3 regions of the Mesorhizobium sp. M1328 genome follow, and region 2 is predicted to be linked to each of the others. Evidence: predicted binding sites of a transcription regulator. Region 2 holds the regulator's gene; each other region holds the start of a gene.

What was found. The regulator PhoB, encoded in region 2, activates phosphate uptake and scavenging genes when phosphate is short. The targets are predictions, from matches to a motif close to TGTCATNNANCTGTCAT.
Region 1: NKH23_RS17950 (ceramide glucosyltransferase) is a predicted target of PhoB. The motif match lies at 5,431-5,447, and genes of this name have one in related genera.
Region 3: NKH23_RS14425 (esterase-like activity of phytase family protein) is a predicted target of PhoB. The motif match lies at 4,483-4,499, and genes of this name have one in related genera.

What each region holds. Positions count from the first base shown of each region.
Region 1 covers NZ_JAMYLO010000009.1:136,984-144,918, reverse strand. The annotation lists gene araD1 (AraD1 family protein) at 64-1,056, shown strand; gene NKH23_RS17965 (hypothetical protein) at 1,084-1,533, shown strand; gene NKH23_RS17960 (2'-deoxycytidine 5'-triphosphate deaminase) at 1,568-2,662, opposite strand; SAM riboswitch at 2,798-2,875, shown strand; gene NKH23_RS17955 (O-succinylhomoserine sulfhydrylase) at 2,945-4,135, shown strand; gene NKH23_RS17950 (ceramide glucosyltransferase) at 4,172-5,326, opposite strand; gene apaG (Co2+/Mg2+ efflux facilitator ApaG/CorD) at 5,555-5,947, shown strand; gene NKH23_RS17940 (Hsp33 family molecular chaperone) at 5,954-6,964, opposite strand; gene argF (ornithine carbamoyltransferase) at 7,142-7,935, opposite strand, start outside.
Region 2 covers NZ_JAMYLO010000013.1:132,038-139,972, forward strand. The annotation lists gene pstS (phosphate ABC transporter substrate-binding protein PstS) at 258-1,319, shown strand; gene pstC (phosphate ABC transporter permease subunit PstC) at 1,379-2,368, shown strand; gene pstA (phosphate ABC transporter permease PstA) at 2,372-3,223, shown strand; gene pstB (phosphate ABC transporter ATP-binding protein PstB) at 3,220-4,023, shown strand; gene phoU (phosphate signaling complex protein PhoU) at 4,056-4,763, shown strand; gene phoB (phosphate regulon transcriptional regulator PhoB) at 4,780-5,469, shown strand; gene NKH23_RS22060 (ROK family protein) at 5,479-6,723, opposite strand; gene xylF (D-xylose ABC transporter substrate-binding protein) at 7,010-7,935, shown strand, end outside.
Region 3 covers NZ_JAMYLO010000006.1:84,972-92,906, reverse strand. The annotation lists gene NKH23_RS14445 (ABC transporter permease) at 1-663, opposite strand, end outside; gene NKH23_RS14440 (sugar ABC transporter ATP-binding protein) at 680-2,206, opposite strand; gene NKH23_RS14435 (sugar ABC transporter substrate-binding protein) at 2,264-3,322, opposite strand; gene NKH23_RS14430 (TIM barrel protein) at 3,362-4,351, opposite strand; gene NKH23_RS14425 (esterase-like activity of phytase family protein) at 4,600-6,078, shown strand; gene NKH23_RS14420 (L,D-transpeptidase) at 6,221-7,009, opposite strand; gene NKH23_RS14415 (MATE family efflux transporter) at 7,201-7,935, shown strand, end outside.

The DNA.
Region 1 (7,935 bases), on a different contig from region 2:
GGGCCGCGCAGGGTAGGGTTTGCCGAGAAAGGCAGGCCAGCCCGCAATTCAGAGAGGGTTACCATGCTGATCTCACAGATCCTCGACGACGCCGAGACGATCCGCGTCGTTGCCCGCAACGGCGGCAAGACCCGCGTCATCAACGGCGCCCGCAGCGTCTATTCGCTGGCGATGGAGGCCGCGCGCACCGGCAGCGGGCTTGTCGCCCTGATCGAGCGCAAGGGCTTTGGCGAAACCGTCGATCTCGACGCAGCCTACAAGAAGGGGCGGCTGCTGTCGCCGATCAACCATCCCGATCCGGCGCATCTCCATCTCACCGGCACCGGGCTGACGCATCTCGGCTCCGCCGCGACCCGCGATTCCATGCATAAGAAGCTCAGCACGGACGGCGAGGAACAGCTGACCGATTCCATGAAGATGTTCCGCATGGGGCTTGAGGGCGGCAAGCCGGCGAAGGGCCAGACTGGCGTGCAGCCGGAATGGTTCTACAAGGGCAATGGCACCATGGCAGTGGCGCCCGGGGCGCCGCTTATGTCGCCGGCCTTCGCCCAGGATGCCGGCGAGGAGCCGGAAATCGCCGGTATCTATGTGATCGGCGACGACGGCGCCCCGTTCCGCGTCGGCTTCACGCTGTCGAACGAGTTTTCCGACCACGTCACCGAGCGCGTGAACTATCTCTTCCTTGCCCATTCCAAGCTGCGCAACGCTTCGTTCGGGCCCGAAATCCTGATCGGCGATCTGCCGTCCGACATCCGCGGCGCCTCACGCATCCTGCGTGACGGCAAGCTGCTTTGGGAAAAGCCGTTCCTGTCGGGCGAGGCGAACATGTCGCACACCATTGGCAATCTCGAGCATCACCACTTCAAATACTCGGCCTTCCGCCAGCCGGGCGACGTGCATGTGCACATGTTCGGCACGGCGACGCTGTCCTTCGCCGACGGCATCAGGACCGAGGCCGGCGACGTGTTCGAAATCGAGGCCCAGGATTTCGGCCTGCCGCTGCGCAACCCGCTTGAAATCGAGCAGCCGGTGAAGGTGGCGGTGAAGGCGTTGTAAACTGGTGACAGAATTCAGGGGCGAAAGATGAACGGCCTGCGGATTGGCACTGTGTTCGTAAGTTTAGTCCTGTTCCTCGCCTATTTCTCCCCAGCGGCTTACAGCGCCGGACAATGCAGCGCAAAATCCTATCGCGAAGCCCGGATGTCGATGACTAACCGGCTTCTGGCCACCGGCTATTCGAAATCGCAAGTGAGCTTTCTGATGCGCAACGCGGATCGCATGACGTCCGCACTCCGCGCTGACAGAATGAACGACAATGGCAGAGCCTGCGGTATCGACTCCGCCAGAGCCCATGTGCTGGGATGTCTCGGCAAGCAGTTGTTCCCCTTGCAGTCCAGCTCAAGCGCCTCACTTGACGAGAAGCAAACCAGAGGATTTTGGGGGAAGAAGCGATTGGCAGTGCGAGAACTGCTCTTTATCGGTCAGTTTCATGGCTGCCTTGGCGCCGCGAAAGAATATCTGTTTCGCGGCTGACGGCTTGTTCGCGGCTGACGGCTTGCGAACAAGCTCAGCGCGCGGCGCGGAAATGCTTGGACAGTTTCAGGCCCTGCGCCTGATAGTTCGAGCCGAGATCTGTGCCGTAGAGCGCTTGCGGCCGTTTCAGCATGTGCTCGTAGACTAGCCGCCCGACGATCTGGCCGTGGTCGAGGATGAACGGCACTTCATGGCTGCGTACCTCGAGCACCGCCCGGCTGCCGGTGCCGCCCGACGCCGAATGGCCGAAACCCGGGTCGAAGAAACCGGCATAATGGACGCGGAACTCGCCGACCAGCGGATCGAAGGGCGTCATTTCGGCGGCGTAGAGCGGCGGCACATGCACCGCCTCGCGCGACACCAGAATATAGAATTCGTCCGGATCGAGCACCAGCTCGCCGGCACCGCTCTTGTAGAGCGGCTCCCAGAAATCGACGACATCCTGCGCGGCGCGCTTGTCGACGTCGACCAGGCCGGTGTGGTGCTTGCCGCGATAGCCGACCAGCCCGTCCTTGTCGCCGTCGAGATCGATCGACAGCGCGATGCCACCGCCTGAGATATTGGGTGGTTCGGTGGCGACCAGCATTTCGGCGCGGTGCAACTCGTGCAGCTCGCTTTCCGACAAAAGCGCATTGCCGGTGCGGAACCTGATCTGCGACAGCCGCGAGCCGGTCCGCACCACGATCGGGAAGGTGCGCGGGCTGACCTCCAGATAGAGCGGGCCTTCATAGCCGGCGGCGATCTTGTCGAACTCGTGGCCGCGATCGGTCATTACCCGGGTGAAGATATCGAGCCGTCCGGTCGAGCTTTTCGGGTTGGCGGAGGCGGAAATATGCACGGGCAGCGCCAGGCTTTCGAGCAGCGGCACGATGTAGACGCAGCCGGTTTCCAGCACGGCACCATCGGCGAGGTTGATCTCGTGCAGCTTCAGCCGGTCGAGCTTATCGACAACCCTGTGGTCCGGGCCGGGCAAGAAGGAAGCACGCACCCGCCAGGCCTTGTCGCCGAGCCTGAGGTCAAGGCTGGCCGGCTGGATCTGATCGGCATCGAGCGTGCGCGGCGATTTCAGCGCGCCCGACTGGAACAGCGCGGAAATATCCTGATCGGGAAGAATGCCTGTCTGCCGCAAGGGTCTGGCTCCGTTCGAACGCCGGGCGAGGTCTTGTTCTGTCGCAGGTCCGACCGTGGACGCCTTTGGCACCTGCTTGGTACAACCCTCTTAATCATGCCGGCAATTGACGCAAGCGTGGCGCGGGTCTAAAGGTCGTTATCCCGTGGTGATTTGGCCGGTCGGCTTGCAGCCACGTTAAACAAGTCGCTAAAGGACCGTCGGGCCGCAAGGCCATATGGACCGGTTGCGACTTTCGCGACCGGTTTTTTGTTGTTTGGACCATTTTTGGTGTTGGATAGAATGATGAACAAGAAGCGCGACTGGAAGCCTCAGACCGCACTCGTGCATGCCGGGACGCTGCGTTCCGGCTTCGGCGAGACCTCCGAGGCGATGTATCTCACCCAAGGCTATGTCTACGAGACGGCGCAAGCGGCGGAAGCCCGCTTCAAGGGCGAGGAGCCGGGCTTCATCTATTCGCGCTATGCCAACCCGACCGTCGACATGTTTGAAAAACGCATGTGCGCGCTGGAAGGCGCCGAGGACGCGCGCGCCACGGCATCCGGCATGGCGGCGGTGACGGCAGCACTGCTGTGCAGCGCCAAGGCGGGCGACCATATCGTCGCGGCGCGCGCGCTGTTCGGCTCCTGCCGCTGGGTGGTCGAGACGCTGGCGCCGAAATACGGCATCGAGGCAACACTGGTCGACGGCACAGACATCGCCAGTTGGGAAAAGGCGGTCAAGCCGAACACCAAACTGTTCTTCCTGGAAAGCCCGACCAATCCGACGCTGGAGGTGGTCGACATCGCCGCCGTCGCCGCACTTGCCAACTCGATTGGCGCCAGGCTGATCGTCGACAATGTCTTCGCCACGCCCTTGCAGCAGAAACCCCTGCAGCTCGGCGCCCACATCGTCGTCTACTCCGCGACCAAGCATATTGATGGCCAGGGGCGCTGTCTTGGCGGCATCGTCCTGTCGGACAAGAAATGGATCGACGAGAACCTGCACGACTATTTCCGCCACACCGGCCCCAGCCTCTCGCCCTTCAATGCCTGGACGCTGCTGAAAGGCCTGGAGACGCTGCCGCTGCGCGTACGTCAGCAGACGGAAAGTGCCGGCCGCATCGCGGATTTCCTCGCCGAGCGCCCGCAAATCGCCCGCGTCATCTATCCCGGCCGCGCCGACCACCCGCAAGCGGCCGTGGTCCAGAAGCAGATGTCGGGCGGCTCGACGCTGATCTGCCTGGATGTGAAGGGCGGCAAGCAGGCGGCCTTTGCCTTCCAGAACGCACTCGACATCGTGCTGATTTCCAACAATCTCGGCGATGCCAAGAGCCTGATCACCCATCCGGCGACGACGACGCACAAGAACTTGACCGATGAGGCTCGCGCCGAGCTCGGTATCGGACCGGGAACGCTCAGGCTTTCCGTCGGCCTGGAAGATGCCAACGATCTGCTCGAAGATATCGAGCAAGCGCTGAGAGCTGCCGGATAAGGACTGGCCGAACAGAGGCGAGCGGGGATGCGCCGATCAGGCGCCGGACGGGGTCTCTTCCAGCTCCGCGACGGCCTTGGTCTGGATGGTCATCACGTTGCCGCGCCAGTCGACGGCGCCGCTCAGCCATCCGCGCGCCCAAATGGCGGGAAGCATCAGGTCTCGCGCCATCATCGCCGGGATCGTGCGCGGCGACAGGTGCCATCCCTTGGCCGAGGCCAAGACGCATTCCGGCAGGTAGGCCGCGACCAGCACGGCGATGGCGGTTGCCGGCAGGCTGACGCCGGCGTCAGCCGCGGCGATCAGCGCAAGCACCAGCGGCGGCGCCGCGCCGATCAGGATTTCGGGGGCAAAGAACAGTGCAAAGGTGACGCGGCGCAGCCGCGCCCAGCGCGCCTGCCGCGACCAGATCTCGCCAAGCGTGCGCCGGCCGAGCGGCTGTTCGAAGGGCGAGGCGACAAGATTGACCCGCAGTCCGAGCCCGTTGACCAGCTTGGTCGCGGCGGCGTCCTCGGCGATCTCGGCAGCAAGCGCGCGGATGCCGCCATTGGCATCGAGCATCGGCTTGTTCCACAACATGCTCTTGCCCTGCGCGAAGCCGAGGCCGAGCGCCTCTCCAGCGTACTGCCAGCGTGCCTGCAGCGTGTTGAGAAAGGCGCATTCGACCTCCCCCCAAAACCCGCCCGGCCGCGAGCCGATCGGCGTCGAGCAGACGAGGCCGGTATCGGGCCGCCATGCCGCCATCAGCTGTTGGACATAATCGCTCGGCATAAGCACGTTGGAATCGGCAAGGATGACCCAGCGATAATGGGCCGCCTCCCAACCCTTCACGCAATTATTGAGTTTTGGATTGCCGCTGATGCGGTCGTCACCGACTAGAAGGCGGGCGCGAATAGCTGGAAACCGCGCCATTGCGGCGGTGATCGGCTTGACCACCGGGTCATCGGTATGGGCGACGCAGAAGATGAGTTCGTAGCGCGGCCAGTCGAGGGAGAAGGCGCGCTCCAGAGTCTCTTCGGCAAACGGCTCGACGCCGCGCGCCGGGACGACGATCGATACCGGCGGCGCGTCGGCCGCGGGCGGTGCAATCCTGGCTGGTCGCTTCAGCTTCAGCGAAGCTAACAGGATGCTGGCGAGATTTGAAAGAAGGAGGGCTATGGAAAGGAGGGCGGCTGCGAATGTCGGTTCCATCGAGATCTGGTCACTCCAGAAATGCCGGCCGCATGACGGCCGTTTTCAACAATTCGACAAAACGCTGAGTCGCCCAGCACAAGCCTGCACACCATCATTGTCATGTGTCACTCAAATGACATTGTTTTTCGGCACCTGCGCTTGAGATCGGGCAAGAAGATGCCGCGCATCGTTGACCAAACTGCGCTGAGCATCGAAAGTTCCATCTACATTGCTTTGGAGCAGTTCATGTACAGCGCCGTCACCCGCAACATCGAAGTGCAGGTCAGGCCGTTCTATCTGGAGGATCACTCCGACCCGCCGCAAAACCGCTATGTCTGGGGCTACCAGGTGACCATCGACAATCAGTCGGATGAGTTCGTGCAGCTTCTATCACGCTACTGGCACATTACCGACGGCACCGGCAAGGTCGAGGAAGTGCGCGGTCCCGGGGTCGTCGGCGAGCAACCCGGACTCAACCCCGGCGACAGCTATCAGTATACGTCTGGATGCCCGCTCTCGACCCCGTCCGGCATCATGGTCGGGCACTACACAATGCGCAACAAACGGGGCGAGACGTTCGACGTTGCCATCCCCGCCTTCTCGCTCGATTTGCCAGGCACGCGGCGCACCGTCAATTGAGGCTCGTCATCCAGCCGCTGCAAACTCCGCCGGGTCGAAGTCATATTGCTTCGAGCAGAATTCGCAGGCGACGTGAATGCTGCCATCCTCGGTGCTGTCCCTGATCTCCTCGGCGGAAAAGCCTTCGAGGATGCCGCGGATCTTCTCCCTCGAGCATGAGCACTGGTCGGCGACCGGCACCCCGCCGAAGACGCGGACGCCATGCTCGTGGAAAAGCCGGTAAAGCAGCCGTTCGGCGCCGATCGTCGGATCGATCAGCTCGGTCGGTTCAATGGTACCAAGCAGCGCCAGCAGCTCCTGCCAGGAATTGTCGGTCGGGTCGTGGATTTCCTCACGCGGATCGCCGTCGCCACCGGGAAGGTCGGGTACGCGCATGCGCTCCGCCGACTGCGGCAGGAATTGTGCCAGCAAGCCACCGGCCCGCCATTGCTCGCGGGCACCGCCGACGCCGGGCGTCAGAAGCTTGGCAACCGAAAGCCGGAGGTCGGTCGGAATCTGCTCCGACTGGCGGAAATAGGTGCGTGCGGCATCTTCCAGTGTGACGCCGTCGAGCTGGACGATGCCCTGGTAGCGTTGCGTGTGAGCGCCCTGGTCGATGGTCAGCGCCAGGACGCCGCTGCCGAGCAGCGTCTGCGGTGACGTCTCGCCGGCAGAAGTCAAAGCCTGCAGCCGGTCGGCATCGAAGCGGGCATAAGCGCGCAGCGCGTGCGGCGTGGAGAAATCCGCGACCAGCATGTCGACCGGCCCGTCGGTGCGGGTCTGCAGAATGAACTTACCCTCGAACTTCAGCGAAGTTCCGAGCAATACCGTCAGCACACAGGCTTCGGCCAGGAGCCGGGCGACCGGCTCGGGATAGTCGTGGCGGCTGAGAATAGCGTCGAGCATCGACCCGAGCTGGACGGTGCGGCCGCGCACGTCGAGCGGGCCGACCTCGAACGGCACGACATGGTCGTCGCCGGCGTAGCCGAATTCGCCGAGCTTGGGTTTATGTTCAGCCAATTGATGAGTTTCCAACATGACAAAGCTCCGGGGCGCGGCGATGCCGCCCTCCGGGGCGCATGCGACGAGACGCGCTCGATTTGCGTGATGCGCCTGAGATAGGCACCACCCACTTCCGGATCAAGGCGGCCCGGATCAAGGCGGCGCAGATCAAGGCGGCGCGGATCAGGCCGGCCCGGATCACCGCGGCCCGTATCAAGCGCCCAGGCACCAGGCCAAGACCGCCTTCTGGGCATGGAGCCGGTTCTCGGCCTCATCGAACACCACCGAATGCGGCCCGTCGATGACCTCGTCGGTAACCTCCTCACCGCGATGCGCCGGCAGACAGTGCATGAACAGCGCGTCCGGCTTGGCTTTCGCCATCAGTGCCGCATTGACCTGATAGGGCAAGAAGACATTGTGGCCGCGGGCACGGTGCTCCTGGCCCATCGACACCCAGCAGTCGGTGACGATGCAGTCGGCCTCGTGAACGGCCTCCTCGGGCGAACGGGTGAATTTCAGCTTGCCGCCATTGGCTTTCGACCAGTCGACATGTTTCTGAGCCGGTTCGCTGCCCTCGGGCACGGCGACGTTCAGCTTGAAGCGGAACCGCGCAGAAGCCTCCAGCAGCGAATGCAGCACGTTGTTGCCGTCGCCGGTCCAGGCGATCGTCTTGCCGGCCACCGGACCGCGATGCTCTTCGAAGGTCATGATGTCGGCCATCAGCTGGCAGGGATGGGTCTCGTCGGTCAGCCCGTTGATGACGGGGACCGTAGCGTTTTCCGTCAGTTCCAGCAGCCGGTCATGCGAGGTGGTGCGGATCATGATGGCATCGACATAGCGCGACAGCACCTTGGCCGTGTCGGCAATGGTCTCGGAACGGCCAAGCTGCATCTCGGTGCCGGTCAGCATGATCGTCTCGCCACCCAACTGCCGCATACCGACGTCGAACGACACGCGCGTGCGCGTCGACGGCTTGTCGAAGATCATTGCCAGCACCTTTCCTTCGA
Region 2 (7,935 bases):
GTTTTTTTCTTTTAAAGCCGGTTGCTGCGATCGCCGAGCAGACGATGCCGGCCGGAATTCACGCAAGCTGCTGATTCCAGCGGCAAACCGCGGCCCATGCCGACAAAGGCCGCGGCCGCTCCTTCTTAACCCGGCTGGACGACGTTACCGGAGCGACATGAAACTGTCATGCGACTGTAATAATCGGGGGCTATTGGCCTCAGCGGGCGCCGGAGGAATGGCGCCGAGAGACCATATTCCGAACAGGAGCAGGCCACATGAGACATTTCATCCGCTCGGCGGCCGTTGCGATTGCAATGGCTGCGGCGACGACCACCCTCACCCTGTCCGCCGCGCTCGCCGCGGACATCTCCGGCGCCGGCGCCACCTTCCCCTACCCGATCTATGCGAAGTGGGCCGACACCTACAAGAAAGACACAGGCGTTGGCCTTAACTACCAGTCGATCGGTTCCGGCGGCGGCATCAAGCAGATCAAGGCCAAGACCGTCACCTTCGGCGCTTCGGATGCGCCGCTCAAAGGCGAAGAGCTTGAAGCGTCCGGACTGGCTCAGTTCCCGATGGTGATGGGCGGCATCGTTCCCGTCGTCAACCTCGAAGGCATCAAGCCGGGCGAGTTGGTTCTCGACGGCCCGACGCTGGCCGACATCTTCCTCGGCAAGATCACGAGCTGGGATGACGAGGCGATCAAGAAGCTCAATCCCGACGTCAAGCTGCCTTCGCAAGCGATAGCGGTCGTTCACCGTTCCGATGGTTCGGGCACGACGTTCAACTTCACATACTACCTCGGCGACGTCAGCGCGGACTGGAAAGAAAAGGTCGGCGTCGACAAGGCCGTGGAATGGCCCGTTGGCATCGGCGCCAAGGGCAATGAGGGCGTTGCCAACAACGTCTCCCAGACCGGCGGCGCGATCGGCTATGTCGAATACGCCTATGCCAAGCAGAACAAGCTCACCCACACCGACATGATCAACAAGGACGGCAAGAAGGTCGAGCCTGCCGCGGCGGCGTTCTCGGCGGCAGCGGCCAATGCCGACTGGAGCTCGCAGCCGGGCTATGGCGTCATCCTCGCCAACGAGCCGGGCGCCGAGTCCTGGCCGATGACGGCGGCGACGTGGATACTCCTGTACAAGAAGCCGGACGACGCCGCGACCACCGCCGAAGCCCTTAAATTCTTCGCCTGGGCATATGACAAGGGCGACGAGATGGCCGGCGAGCTGGACTACGTTCCGATGCCCGACAAGGTGGTCGAGAGCGTCAAGGCCATGTGGGCCAAGGAAGTCGTCGGCAGCGACGGCAAGCCGCTCTACTCGGCTATGTAATGTCCTTCAGGGAGGGCGTCGACGGCGCCCTCCCTGTTGCCTTCAATCGCGAGGACCCAATGACCATCGCTTCCGATGCCATGCCATCATCTGCAGCAGCCCGGGCGAGGGAAGCTACGGTCCGGCGCTTCGCGCTCACAGATGCCATATTCCGCGGACTCACCCGCGCTTCCGCAATTCTGGTGCTGGTCATCCTCGGCGGTGTCGCGATCTCGCTGTTTGCCGGCTCATGGCAGGCGCTGTCGTCCTTCGGTTTTTCTTTCCTGACGACTGAGAGCTGGAATCCGGTCACGGAAAAATTTGGCGCACTGGCGCCGATCTACGGCACCCTGGTAACGGCGGCCATCGCCATCCTGATCGCGGTTCCGATCGGCATCGGCATTGCCGTGTTTCTCACCGAGCTCTGCCCGCGCCCGCTCAGGCGCCCGATCGGCATAGCGGTCGAGCTATTGGCCGGCATTCCGTCGATCATCTATGGTATCTGGGGCCTGTTCGTGTTCGCGCCGTTCCTGCAGACGACGATACAGCCCTTCATCATCAACATCTTCCACGGCGTGCCGGGACTATCCAGCCTTTTTGCCGGCCCTCCTTACGGCATCGGCCTTCTGACCTCGGCGCTGATCCTCGCCATCATGGTGTTGCCCTTCATCACCTCGATCACCAAGGACGTCTTCGATACAGTGCCGGCGGTGCTCAAGGAATCGGCCTACGGCATCGGTTGCACGACTTGGGAAGTGACCCGGCGCGTGGTCATTCCCTATACCCGCATCGGCATCATGGGCGGCGTCATGCTTGGCCTCGGCCGGGCGCTCGGCGAGACCATGGCGGTGACCTTCGTCATCGGCAACGCGCACCGCATCAGTGCCTCTCTGTTCGCGCCGGGCACGACGATCTCGGCGACCATCGCCAATGAATTCACGGAGGCCGACGGCGACCTCTACACCTCCTCGCTGGTTTCGCTCGGCCTGATCCTGTTCGTCATCACCTTCCTGATCCTTGCCGCCGCCCGCTATATGCTGATGCGGATCGACGCCCGTACGGGAGCCTGACCGATGTCGACATCCTCATCGCTCCACAGCCGCCGCAAAGCCAGGAATTCGGTGATGATGGCGCTTTGCGTCGTCGCCGCCGGCATCGGGCTTGCCTGGCTGGCGCTCATCCTCGGCGCGCTGGTCTATAAGGGTACGGCCGGGCTTTCGCTCGCGGTCTTCACCGAGATGACGCCACCACCCGGCGAGGCCGGCGGCCTGCTCAATGCCATCGCGGGCAGCCTGCTGATGACGATCATCGCCGTTGTCGTCGGCACGCCGATCGGCGTGCTGGCGGGAACCTACATGGCCGAGTATGGACGCTTTTCGCGCATCACCACCGTCGTCCGCTTCATCAACGACATCCTGTTGTCGGCGCCGTCGATCATCATCGGCTTGTTCGTCTATGAGCTGATGGTGCGGCCAATGGGACATTTCTCGGCCATTGCCGGCGCCGTGGCGCTTGCCATCCTGGTCATTCCGGTGGTCGTGCGCACCACTGAAGACATGCTCAACCTGGTACCGAACGCGTTGCGTGAAGCCGGTGCCGCGATCGGCGCGCCGCGCTGGGTGGTGATCCGTTCGGTCGCCTATCGCGCCGCATTGTCCGGCATCGTCACCGGTATATTGCTGGCGATAGCACGCATTTCCGGCGAGACGGCGCCGCTGCTCTTCACCGCGCTCAACAACCAGTTCTGGAGCAGCAATATCAACGCGCCGATGGCCAGCCTGCCGGTGACCATCTTCCAGTTCGCTCTCAGCCCTTACGAGGAATGGCAGCAGCTGGCGTGGACCGGCGCACTCATAATCACCCTGACGGTTCTGGGCTTGAGCATCCTCGCCCGCAGCCTTACCGGACGCAGAGAGGACAGATGACACAGATGTTGTCCCCGGACATGACGATGACCGAAACGGTCGCCGAGAAGACGAAGATCGAGGTCAAGAACCTCAACTTCTACTACGGCCAGAGCAAGGCGCTGAAGGACATTAGCCTGTCGCTGCCCGAGCGCAGTGTCACGGCCTTCATTGGGCCTTCGGGCTGCGGGAAATCGACGCTGCTGCGTGTGTTCAACCGCATCTATGAGCTCTACCCGAAACAGACAGCCGAGGGCCAGGTGCTGCTCGACGGCAAGAATATTCTCGACCGGTCGCAGGATCTCAATCTGCTGCGCACCAAGATCGGCATGGTGTTCCAGAAGCCGACGCCGTTCCCGATGTCGATCTACGAGAACATCGCCTTCGGCGTCAGGCTCTACGAGAATCTCGGCAAGTCCGAGATGGACGGCCGCGTCGAACAGGCGTTGAAGCGCGCCGCGCTGTGGAGCGAGGTCAAGGACAAGCTCAACGCCAGTGGCTTGAGCCTGTCCGGCGGCCAGCAGCAGCGGCTCTGTATCGCCCGCACCGTGGCCGTGAAGCCGGAAGTCATTCTGCTCGACGAACCGGCTTCGGCGCTCGACCCGTTGTCGACGGCCAAGATCGAGGAACTGATCGACGAATTGCAAGCCGACTACACGATCGTCATCGTCACTCACAACATGCAGCAGGCGGCGCGCGTGTCGCGCCAGACCGCCTTCATGTATCTGGGTGAGCTGGTCGAGTTCGACCGGACCGAGAAGATCTTCACGTCGCCCCGCGAGAAGCGCACGCAGGACTACATCACCGGCCGCTTCGGCTGAGCCGTTCCGATCATGCATATGAGGACAGGACCATGGGCGAACACACAGTCGCTTCTTTCGACGAGGATCTCGAGCAGATCAGCAAGCTGATCCGCGACATGGCCGACCTCGCCGGTTCGATGGTCGGCGGGGCGACCAAGGCCCTGTTGAATTCCGACAACGTGCTGGCGCAACGCGTCGTTTCCGACGACGCCATCATGGATGCGCGTCAACGCGAACTGGACGATCGCGCCATCACCCTGATCGCCAAACGCCAGCCGATGGCCCACGATCTTCGCCATGTCGTCGGAGCGATCCGTATGGCCGGCGACCTCGAACGCATCGGCGACCTTGCCAAGAACATCGCCAAGCGTGTGAGTGCGGTCGGCCTCAGCGTCACGCCGCGCGACCTGTCGCATTCCATCGACGCGATGGCGCAGCTGGTGCTCATCCAGGTGCAGGGCGTCATTGAGGAATATGCCGCAGGCGATGCGGCCGCGTTGGCCAAGCTGCGTGCCGCAGACGAGCGCATCGACGTCAAATACACGTCCGTGTTCCGCGAGCTGTTGACCTACATGATGGAAGATCCGCGCAACATCACCGCTTGCACGCATCTGCTGTTCTGCGCCAAGAATCTGGAGCGGATCGGCGACCATGTCACCAACATCGCCGAAAATGCGTATTATGTGCTGACCGGCGAGCAATTGCCGGTCAATCGTCCGAAGCAGGACGAAACGACAATGTCCGCGCCGGTGACATAATGGGGGTGCCCAGCCGATGATCGCACCACGCATAATGGTGGTGGAGGACGAGGAGCCGTTGGGTGTGCTGCTCCGCTACAATCTCGAATCCGAAGGCTACCAGGTCGAGGTGGTGACACGCGGCGACGAAGCCGAGATCCGTTTGCAGGAGAATGTGCCCGATCTTCTGGTGCTCGACTGGATGATACCAGCGGTTTCCGGCATCGAGCTCTGCCGCCGGTTGCGGGTGCGCCCCGAAACCGAGCGGCTGCCGATCATCATGCTGACCGCGCGCGGCGAGGAGAGCGACCGGGTGCGCGGTCTTTCGACCGGCGCCGACGACTATCTGGTCAAACCATTTTCGACACCGGAATTCATGGCCAGGGTCAAGGCGCTGCTGCGGCGCGCCAAGCCGGAAGTGTTGTCAAGCGTGCTGAAGGTCGGCGACATCGTGCTCGATCGCGAATCGCACAGGGTCTATCGCAAGAAGAGCGAAATCAGGCTCGGGCCGACCGAATTCCGGTTGCTCGAGTTCATGATGCGGCATCCGGGCCGCGTCTTCTCGCGCAGCCAGTTGCTCGATAATGTCTGGGGCGAGACGATCTATATCGACGAACGCACCGTCGACGTGCATGTCGGCCGGCTGCGCAAAGCCGTCAACAACGGCCGCATGCCTGATGTCATCCGCACCATCCGCGGTGCCGGCTACGCGATCAGGGAAGATTGATCCGCCGGGTCAGGCCACGTTCTTTCTGACGCGGGGCCTCATTTGCGCGCCCGGCGCGAAAATCTCCTGGTCGACGAAGCTTAACGCCCGCATCGCACAGCCTTCGCGGATCAGCGGCAATTCGTTCGGCTCGGTATCGAAGGAGATCGAACCCGAATGCTGGCCGCCGGCGGTCTGGGCGATGGCCTGGCGCAAGGCCGGCTCGATCAGATCGAAGGCGGCGGCACTGGCGCCGACCATCGCGACCGGTGCCGGATCGATCAGCGCGAACAGCGAGCCGAGACCGAAACCCAGCGCCTCGCCGGCCTTGCGGTAGGCCTCGCGTTCCGGCCCATCCTTCTCGCGCGCCCGGGCCGCCAGCGCGCGCATGTCGGCGTCGCTGACGTCGGCGATGGGTTCGCTGTCTTCGCTCATCTGCCTGGCGTTGCGCCAGATGGCGTAGTTGCCGGCATAGGCCTCGATGCAGCCGCGCCGCCCGCATCGGCAGAGCGCGCCGCCCGGACGATGGATCATGTGGCCAAACTCGCCGCCGGAGGAATGCGTGCCGGTGAACAGCTCGCCCTTCAACACCAGCCCCATGCCGATGCCGTGCGAAAGCAGGATGGCGATGAAGTCGTCGCGATAGCGATCCGGATCGCGCCAGCGCAAAGCCACCGCCATCATATTGCAGTCGTTCTCCACCGTGGCCGGGATGCCGAATTGATCTTCCAGCATATCGGCAAAGGCGATGTCCGTCTGCGGCGTGATCGGCGACCACAGCATGGCGCGTGCAGGGGAGTCGGTAATGCCCTGAATCGCCAGGGCGATGCGGGCGACACTGCGGACGTCAAGGTCTGGATCCTCCAGCCGGCGCCGGACGACGGCCATGCATTCGCGGATCAGCTCGTCGCGCGGCATGGTCAGCGTGTCCAGCCGGCGCTGTTCCTCGGCTACGACGTGTCCCGCATAGTCGATGATGGCGGCCGACAGGAAGTTGAGCGACAACACCACGGTCAGCACCGCCGCCGCTTCCGGGTTGAGGGCGAGGCCGACCTGCGGACGACCGCGTTTCAACGAAACGGGCTCGCTTGCCTTGCTCTCGGCGAGGATGCCTTCCCGTATCAGGTCGGAGGAGATCGCCGATATGGTCGAATGGCTGAGGCCGGTGGCTGCGGCGATCTCCGTACGCGATGGCTGGCCAACCCGGCGGACTGCCGAGATCACCATCGCCCGGTTGCGCCGGCGCAAATCGTCATGGCGGATTCCGACCGACATCGTTTTGCTTTCCTCCCGGTTGCCGCGGCCGCTCATGAACCGGAAGCCGTCGGTAATGTCCGACAAATAGTGTCGGATGCAGGCAAATAGTGTCAGATGCAGGTGGCGCTGTCATCGTTTATTCCGACGCTCGAAAAAACTCTCAGACTCATCAAAATCCATCAGAATCGATGTTGACAGCAGCCGGAGATCGGGCCAGTATTTTTTCGAGGCTCGAAAAAATTAGGGGCCTCTAAGCTGGTCTTTGGGCCAATGGTCACGCCGTACGCGGCGCAGGGAGGATATGATGAAGAAATTCACGACCGCCATTCTGGCGGGTGTCGCCATGACGCTGGCGCTGGCGTCGGTGGCGCAGGCTAAAGACAAGGTCATCGGCGTTTCCTGGTCGAACTTCCAGGAAGAGCGCTGGAAGACCGACGAGGCCGCAATGAAGGCGGCCATCGAGGCCGCCGGCGAGAAGTATATTTCCGCCGACGCACAGTCCAACCCCGGCAAGCAGCTCACCGACGTCGAGAGCCTGATCTCGCAGGGCGCAAACGCACTGATCATCCTGGCGCAGGACGCCTCGGCCATCGGGCCGGCCGTGCAAAAGGCGCTGGACGAAGGTATTCCGGTTGTCGGCTACGACCGGCTGATCGAGAACAAGGACGTCTTCTACCTGACCTTCGACAACAAGGAAGTCGGCCGCATGCAGGCCCGCGAAGTGTTCAAGGTGAAACCGGAAGGCAACTACGTCTTCATCAAGGGCTCGGGCGCCGATCCGAATGCCGATTTCCTGTTTGCCGGTTCGATGGAAGTACTGAAGGACGCAATAGACAGCGGCAAGATCAAGAATGTCGGCGAGGCCTATACCGACGGCTGGCTGCCGGCCAACGCCCAGAAGAACATGGAACAGTTCCTGACCGCGAACGACAACAAGGTCGATGCAGTGGTCGCGGCCAATGACGGTACTGCCGGCGGCGTCGTCGCCGCATTGACGGCGCAAGGGCTGGCCGGATCTGTTCCGGTTTCGGGCCAGGACGGCGACCACGCCGCGCTGAACCGCATCGCGCTCGGCACGCAGACCGTGTCGGTGTGGAAGGATGCGCGCGAGCTCGGCAAGAACGCCGCCGAGATCGCCTCGCAACTGGCCGACGGCAAGCAGATGACCGACATTGCCGGCGTGAAGGATTTCACCACGCCCGGCGGCAACACCGTAAAATCCCTGTTCCT
Region 3 (7,935 bases), on a different contig from region 2:
CTTGGTGCGTGCGATCGGCACGCCGGCTATGTAGGCCGCCTCCTCATTGCCGCCGACGGCGAGCAGATATTCGCCGAAAGGCGTCTTTTTGAGGATGATCCAGGCAATCAGCGCGACCACGGCCACGATGATGACCGCCAACGGCAATCCGAACAGCGAGCCGTTGAAGATGGCGCGAAAGCCGGCGGGCAGGCCGAGCACCGGATTGCCGCCGGTGTAAATCAGCGCCAGCGCCCGGTAGGTGCTCAGCGTGCCGAGCGTGACGATGAAAGGCTGCAGCCCGACATAGGCGACCAGCACACCGTTGAGCAGGCCGCAGGCAAGGCCGATGGCGAAGCCAGCGGCGATGGCCAGCGGAAACGGCACGCCGGCCACCAGCATCGAGGCCGAGATGACGGCGGAAAGAGCTGCCGTCGGCCCGACGGACAGGTCGATGCCGCCCGAAATGATGACCAGCGTCATGCCCAACGCCAGGCAGGCATTGATGCTCGACTGCTGCAGGATGTTGATCAGGTTACGCTCGGCAAAAAAGCCGGGGACCAGCGCCCCGAACACGGCAAGGATCACCACCAGGCCGATCAGCGTGCCGGCGTCGCGCACTGAAAACCGGTGCAGGAAATCTGCCCTCGGGCGCGCTGCTGTGTGTTCGGTTATATCGGTCATCCGCTGGTCCTGTCCGTTATGCACCGGCCCGATGGCCTTGAGCCTTGCCGGCCTCAATCTCCGTTTGGGGTATGGCGTGCGCGGCGATCGCGTGTTCGCTGAGACTTGCGCGGCCCAGTTCGGCGGCGACCGTGCCGTCGCGCATGACCAGCACGCGGTCGGCGAGCCGGATCACCTCGGGGAGTTCGGACGACACGACGATTACCGAATGGCCTTCGGCGGCAAGCTCCTCGATCAGGTGGTAGATCTCCGCCTTGGCCCCGACATCGATGCCGCGCGTCGGCTCGTCGAACAGAAGGATCCGCGTTCCCGCCGCCAGCCAGCGGCCGATGATCGCCTTCTGCTGGTTGCCGCCGCTGAACAGGCGGATCGGCCGGTCGAGCAGGAACGGCCTGAGATTGACGCGTTTCATCTTCTCGGCTGCCACGCGCTTCAGCCGGCGATGGTCGATGAGGACGCGCGGCGCGAACACGCCCATCGAGGCCAGCGCCATGTTGCTGGAGATCGACCGCAACGGCACGATGCCTTCGCGCTTGCGCTCCTCCGGCACCAGGCCGATGCCGGCCGCAATCGCGTCGCGCGGACTGGAAAGCTTTACCGCCTCGCCGTCGATTTCAACCGCGCCTGATGAGGCGCGGTCGGCGCCAGCCAGCAGCCGCAGCAGTTCGGTGCGGCCCGAGCCGACCAGGCCGGCAATGCCCAGCACCTCGCCGCGATGCAGCTCGAACGAGACGTCACGGACCTTGGTCGCCGAGGCGAGGCCGCGAACGCTCAACCTGACATCACTGGACGTATGCGAGCGGTGCTGTTCCTGGGCAAGCTCGCGGCCGACCATCATCGAAACGACGGCCTTTTCCGACACCTGCGCAAGATCGACGGACCCGACCACGACGCCGTCGCGCATGATGGTGGCGCGTTGGCAGATACCGAACACCTCGTCCAGCTTGTGCGAGACATAGACGACCGCGACACCGTCGCGGGCCAGGCCGGCAATGACTTCGGCCAGCCGTTCGAACTCGCTCGGCGTCAGGCTCGATGTCGGCTCGTCCATCGCCACGATGCGCGCACGATCGAGCAGCGCCCGGGCGATCTCGACGATCTGCCGCTGCGCGACCTTCAGGCTGCCGAGCGGCGCTGCCGGATCGATGGTCGGGTCGATGGCGGCCAGGGCTTCCGCAGCGCGGCGCTCCTGCTCGCGCCGTGCGACGAAGACGCCGCCCCGCGTCAGCGGATGGCCGAGAAACATGTTCTGGGCGACGCTGAGGCGCGGCACCTGCTGTAATTCCTGATGGATCATCGCGACGCCGGCGGCGCGCGCCGCGACCGGGTTGTTCAACGTCACCGGTTTGCCGTCGATGAAAACGCTTCCCGCTGTCGGCCGGTAGACGCCTGACAGTATGCGCAGCAGCGTCGACTTGCCGGCACCGTTTTCGCCAAGCAGGCCATGGATTTCGCCGGCGCCGACCGAAAAGGACACATCGCTCAGCGCCCGCACGGCCGGAAACACCTTGGAAATGCCCTCGAATTGCAACCGCGCTGACATTGCTTCAGTTCTCCAGGCAAGGGTGCCGACCCAAGGCCGGCACCCGCCGCCCCTGCTCTATTGGCCCGCTGCCGCGTCCTCGAGCAGCGCCTTGCGCACGGAATCGCCACCGCCGGAGTAACGGTCGGCATTGTCCTTGGTGATCAGCGCCTGCGGCGTGGCGACGACGCGCGGCAGTTTCTGCCCGGCCACCAGCCGCAGCGCCGATTCCAGCGCCACCTCGCCGGTCAGCACCGGGAACGAGTCGACGGTACCGGTCAGCTCGCCGGCGCGGATCGAGGCGTAGGCATCGGAAATCCCGTCGGTGCCGAAGACGGCCACCTTGTCTTGCAGACCGGCTGCCTTGACCGCCTCGACGATGCCCAGCGCCATGCCGTCATTGTTGGCATAGAAACCGATCAGGTCGGGATGCTGCTGCAGGATGTTGGTGGCCGCGTCGTAGGAGGTCTGACGATCCCAGTTGCCGGGGACGCTGGCGACGACGTCGAACTTGCCGGCTTCAGTGATGGTGGTCTTGAAGCCGTCGGTGCGCTGGACGGCGGCGTAGACGCCGGCCTGGCCTTCGACGATGGCGACCTTGCCCCCATCCGGCCGGTTCTTGATGAACCATTTGGCGACGCGCACGCCATTGTCGCGCTGGACATTGCCGACATAGTACTCGGCCTGCGGGATGACCGCGTCATTGACGTTGACCACCGGCACGTTGGCGGCCTTGGCCTGTTCCATGATCGGCTGCAGGTTGGAGTCGGTCTGCGGCGAAACGAGCAGCACGTTGTAGCCTTGCGTAACCAGGCCTTCGGCGATGGTGAGCTGGCCGAGCTGGTCGCCCTCGCTCTGCGCCGCCTGATACACGACCGGCACGCCGATGCGGTCGCCGAACGACTTGTAGCCCTCACCCAGAGAGCGCCAGTATTCGTTGGTCAGCGTCTTGGAGACCGCACCCGCCTTGGTGCCCTCGGGCAGCTTGGGGAAGGCCCCGAACTTGGCCTCGAGCTGCGACCAGTCGATGCGATCCTTCTCGGTGTCGGAATTGAGCGGCGCGAGGTCTGCGGAAAACGCCGAGCCTATGGACAGCGCCATCAGGGCAGCGGTGGCGGTGGCAAACAGAAATTTCATGGTCTTCCTCCCTTGTTGAAAACGGTGATGGCCCCGGCCTCAGCTGTCCGGCCCGAGCATGGCTTCCTGGATGATGGCCTGCGACGCGACCGCGTCCTGACGGTCGACGGCAGTCGACAGGCGATTGTCCCCGTCCAGCCGATCGACGACGCGCAGCATGCGCTTCACAGTCGCGATGTTGACTTCGCATTCGTGGACCGGGTCGAGCCCGGTCATGTCGGGGAACGTGTCGAAGTAGATGGCGCCGGCGTAGCCGTCGCGGCGGATCTGCCTGAGCAACTCAATCGTCTGCAGCGTATGCACGGCCCCGACCATCAAGCCGTCGTCGCGCTTGGCGTAGCCGTCGTTGAGATGCACGCCGAGCAGCTTGCTATGCCGTGCCACGAGGGCGGCGGCGAAAGCCGGCTGCTCGTCGGCGTAGAGCACATGGGCGAAATCGAGCGTCACGCCGAGATTGGGCAGGCCGATCTCGCGGATGGCCAGCAACGTCGTCGCCGCATCGGGCATCAGACTGTAGGAGCGCGGCTCGTTGGGTTTGTATTCAAGGCTGATCTGACAGCCCGGATCATGCGCCGCTACTTCACGAATACCATCGATTTCGTGTTGCCAAAGTGTTGCGTAGTCAGCCTGGAAGGCGTAGTCGAAGCCATCCTGCCCCAACCACAATGTCATCAGGCTGGCGCCGGCCTCGCGCGCGGCGTCGATGCCAGCCTTGGTCAGGTCGATAGCCTCGCGGCGAACGGAAGGATCCGGATTGGTGAAGGCGCCGAGCTTGAAAGCCGGGTTAGAGTAGTAGCGCATGGCGAAGCCATTGATGGAAAGCCCGAAATCGCCGAGTTTGCGCGCCATATCCGCAGGCTTTTCATCGACATGGTCGGGGAAGTTGAGGTCGAGATCGGTCAACTCCGCAACCTTCGCCGCACGTGCCGCCATTTGCAGCATAGACGGTTTGCCGACAAGATCGGGCCACTCGGACTGTGGCCCCGAGGCAAAGGAATTGAGGCGGGTGGCGAAACGATAGGCAGTCATCGGGGACCTTTCATTGTCATGACTTTACATAAGAATGATTATTTGTAAAGTTGTTAATTGCTCGCTCGGCGGCGACGAATTCGCCATACCCAGGCCAGTTGCGACCACGGGGGGACAAGCAAACGCGGCACTGTCACGCAAGTATCATGTTCGCGTCCTAGATCGCTTCTCCGAAGGCTTTCGCGGCATCCTTGATGCGACGCGGCGCTTTTTCATGTCCCGGCAGCTTTGTCACAAAGAGGATTTCCATGAAAAACCTGCACCGAAACGCGTCCCTCGCCGTCGCGCTGGCGATGTTCACCGCCTTGACCTCGGCCTCGGCTGAAGACGCCGCGACCGTCGGCGGCGTCAGCTTCGTCAACAAGGGCCTAGTCGGTGTCGGCCGCATCCCGGCCAGCCAGAAGGACAAGTTCGGCGAGACGTTTGGCTCCGGCTCGGGCATGGCGATCGACGCTGCCGGCTGGACGCATGGCCCCGACGGCTATAAGGGCTCGCTGTGGCTGCTGCCGGATCGCGGCTACAATGTCGTCGGCACCACCGATTACCGTCCGCGCCTCAACACGATCGCTCTCGAGTTCGTCCCGATCGCGCCGGGTGCGGCACCGGCCACCGGCCAGGAACAGTCCGGCCTCAAGGCAACCTTAGCCGACACCATGCTTTTGACCGACGACAAGGGCGCCGACGCAACCGGCCTCGATCCGCTCAACGGCGTGCGCGCCGCGACCGACGACATGCCGATCCTGCCCGAAGCCAACGGCAAGCTTGCGCTCGACAACGAGGCGATCGTGCGGCTGCCCGACGGCACGATGTTCATCTCGGACGAATACGGTCCGAACATCTACCGCTTCTCCGCCGATGGGCGTCTGATGTCGGCAACGCAGCCGCCGGCGGCGCTTGTCCCGATGCGTCACGGGACGCCGAACTTCGCGTCCGACAATCCGGGACCTGGCGCGGCAGACCCAGATCCGAAGGATCCCGAAACCGGCCGCCAGAACAACCAGGGCCTCGAAGGCATGGCACTGACGCCGGACGGCAAGTTCCTGATCGCCGTGCTGCAGTCGGCACCCAGACAAGATGGTGGCGATTCCGCTTCGACGCGCCAGAACACGCGCGCGCTGGTCTACGATGCCTCGGATCCGGCCCAACTCAAGCTTGCGCATGAATATGTCGTGCCGCTGCCGGTGTTCACCGATGCCAAGGGCAAGACCAAGATTGCCGCGCAGAGCGAAATCGTGGCTCTGTCGGACAAGACCTTCCTGATGCTGGCGCGCGACAGCGGCAACGGCCAGGGGGTGAAGGGCGACACCTCGCTCCATCGCGAGATCAGCGTCCTCGATGTGTCGGCGGCAACCGACATCACCGGCACCGAGTTCGACAAGGACAAGCCGGTTGCGCCCAAAGGTGAGCTCGATACCTCGGTGACGCCGGCCAAGCTGACGCCGTTCATTGACATCAACGACAAGACCGAGTTCGGCCGCTTCGGGCTGCACAATGGCGCGCCCAATGACCGCAACAACCTTTCGGAGAAATGGGAGGCGATGTCGGTGGTGAGCGTCCTCGACCCAAAGCTGCCCGACGACTATTTCCTGTTCGTCGCCAATGACAACGACTTCCTCACCCAGGACGGTTTCCAGGTAGGCGCGCCCTACAAGGCCGAGGATGGCGCCGATGTCGACACCATGTTCCTGGTTTATCAGGTCACGATTCCCGGCCTCGCCGGGAAGTAGCGGACCCATACAGGCGGACGCGCCGAACGCGTCCGCCTAAGCTGGCGCGATTGAAGGTCGTGCCCTTCAGTTGCGGCTCGCCCGCGCAAGGACGGTGTCCTAGGCGTCGCAAACCTGCGACTGAGGATCCCGTCGAAGGCACTTACCTCAACATCTCCGCGTCCTTTGGCACGCCGGCATCGATCGGGTCGGCCGTCCTGTTCGACACGGCGGCGATCTTCCCGGCAGCCGACAGGTTCGGGCGCACGAAGACCGGCACGACGCCGTCGACGCGGCTGTAGAGGTCGATAATGTCCTGATTCATAAAGCGCACACAGCCGGAGGAAGCGTTCTTCCCAATGGAATCCCACTCCGGCGTGCCGTGCAGCCGGTACATTGTGTCCTTGCCGTCGCGGAAGAGATACAGCGCGCGCGCGCCAAGCGGGCTCTGCGGGCCGGGCGGCATGCCGTCCTTGTATTTCGCCAGTTCCGGCCTGCGCTGGATCATTTCCGGCGGCGGCGTCCAGACCGGCCACTTTTTCCTCGCCTGAACCACGGCGCTGCCGGTCCATCCGAAACCGGCCTTGCCGAGGCTGACGCCATAGCGAATTGCCTTGCCGCCGTCGCGCACCAGATAGAGGAAGTGCTCGGACGTATCGACGACGATCGTGCCGGGTTTTTCTCCGGTCGGGTCGGACACGATTTGACGCACGAATTTCGGATCGACCTTGGCCACCGGGATTGCCGGCAGTTGATAGCCCTCGTCGACGCGCGCCGCATACATGCTTGCCGCATCGCCGAGAGCCGGCTCGCTCGGCGCCGCTGTCACCGGCGGCGCCGCCACGTCCGTCGTGGTGCAGGACGAAAGAGCCACGGAGGCCGCGCCCAGAGCGGATGCACCAAGAAACGCGCGCCGGTTCAGGCGCTCAAAAAACAACGGAATATCGGACATGAGCCCCCCGGCTTACCCATGAGATCCAGGAAAATGCGGCCCCACGCGTGGGGATCAATATACGATTCCGGAAGATTTGAGAAATGCTTAGATCAAGGCACGCCGGGCGGAATTTGCGACGCCGCATCGACCTCTCCCGTTAAATCGGCAATCATTGCGGACTCAGACAAGCCTTCGCCGAGTTGCCTGCCATGGACGACAACATGCCCCCGCGCCGGCGGACCGGCGACCTCACCAGTGGGCCTATCCCGCGTACCCTTTTGCTGTTTGCCCTGCCGGTGCTCGGCTCCAATGTGCTGCAGTCGCTCAACGGCTCGATAAATGCCGTGTGGGTCGGTCGTTTCCTCGGTGAAGCGGCGCTGACCGCTACGTCCAATGCAAACCTCGTGCTGTTTCTCATCCTCGGCACGGTGTTCGGCATCGGCATGGCGGCGACCATCCTGGTGGCGCAATCCGTCGGCGCTCGTGACCTGCCCGAAGCCCGGCGCATCGTCGGCACCAGCGCCACCTTCTTCTTCCTCGTCTCGGTGGTGTTCGCGGTCTGCGGCTGGATCTGGGTCGATGCGATCCTCGATGCGCTCGGCACGCCGGCCGATGCTTTGCCGCTGGCGCGCTCCTATCTGCGCATCATCTTCCTGGCCGTGCCGATGATGAACCTGCTCTCCTTCGTCATGACGGTGCTGCGCGGCGCCGGCGATTCGCGGACGCCTTTCCTTTTTATGGCGCTGGCCGTCGTGCTCGACGTCGTTTTGAACCCGTTGCTCATCCTCGGCATCGGCCCGTTCCCCGAACTCGGCATCGCCGGCTCGGCCGCCTCAACGCTGATCGGCCAGACGGCAAGCGTGGTTGCCATCCTGATCGTGCTTTATGCACGCAAGCACCCGCTGCGGCTGGCCGGCGCCAATCTTGCTCTGCTGCGGCCGGAC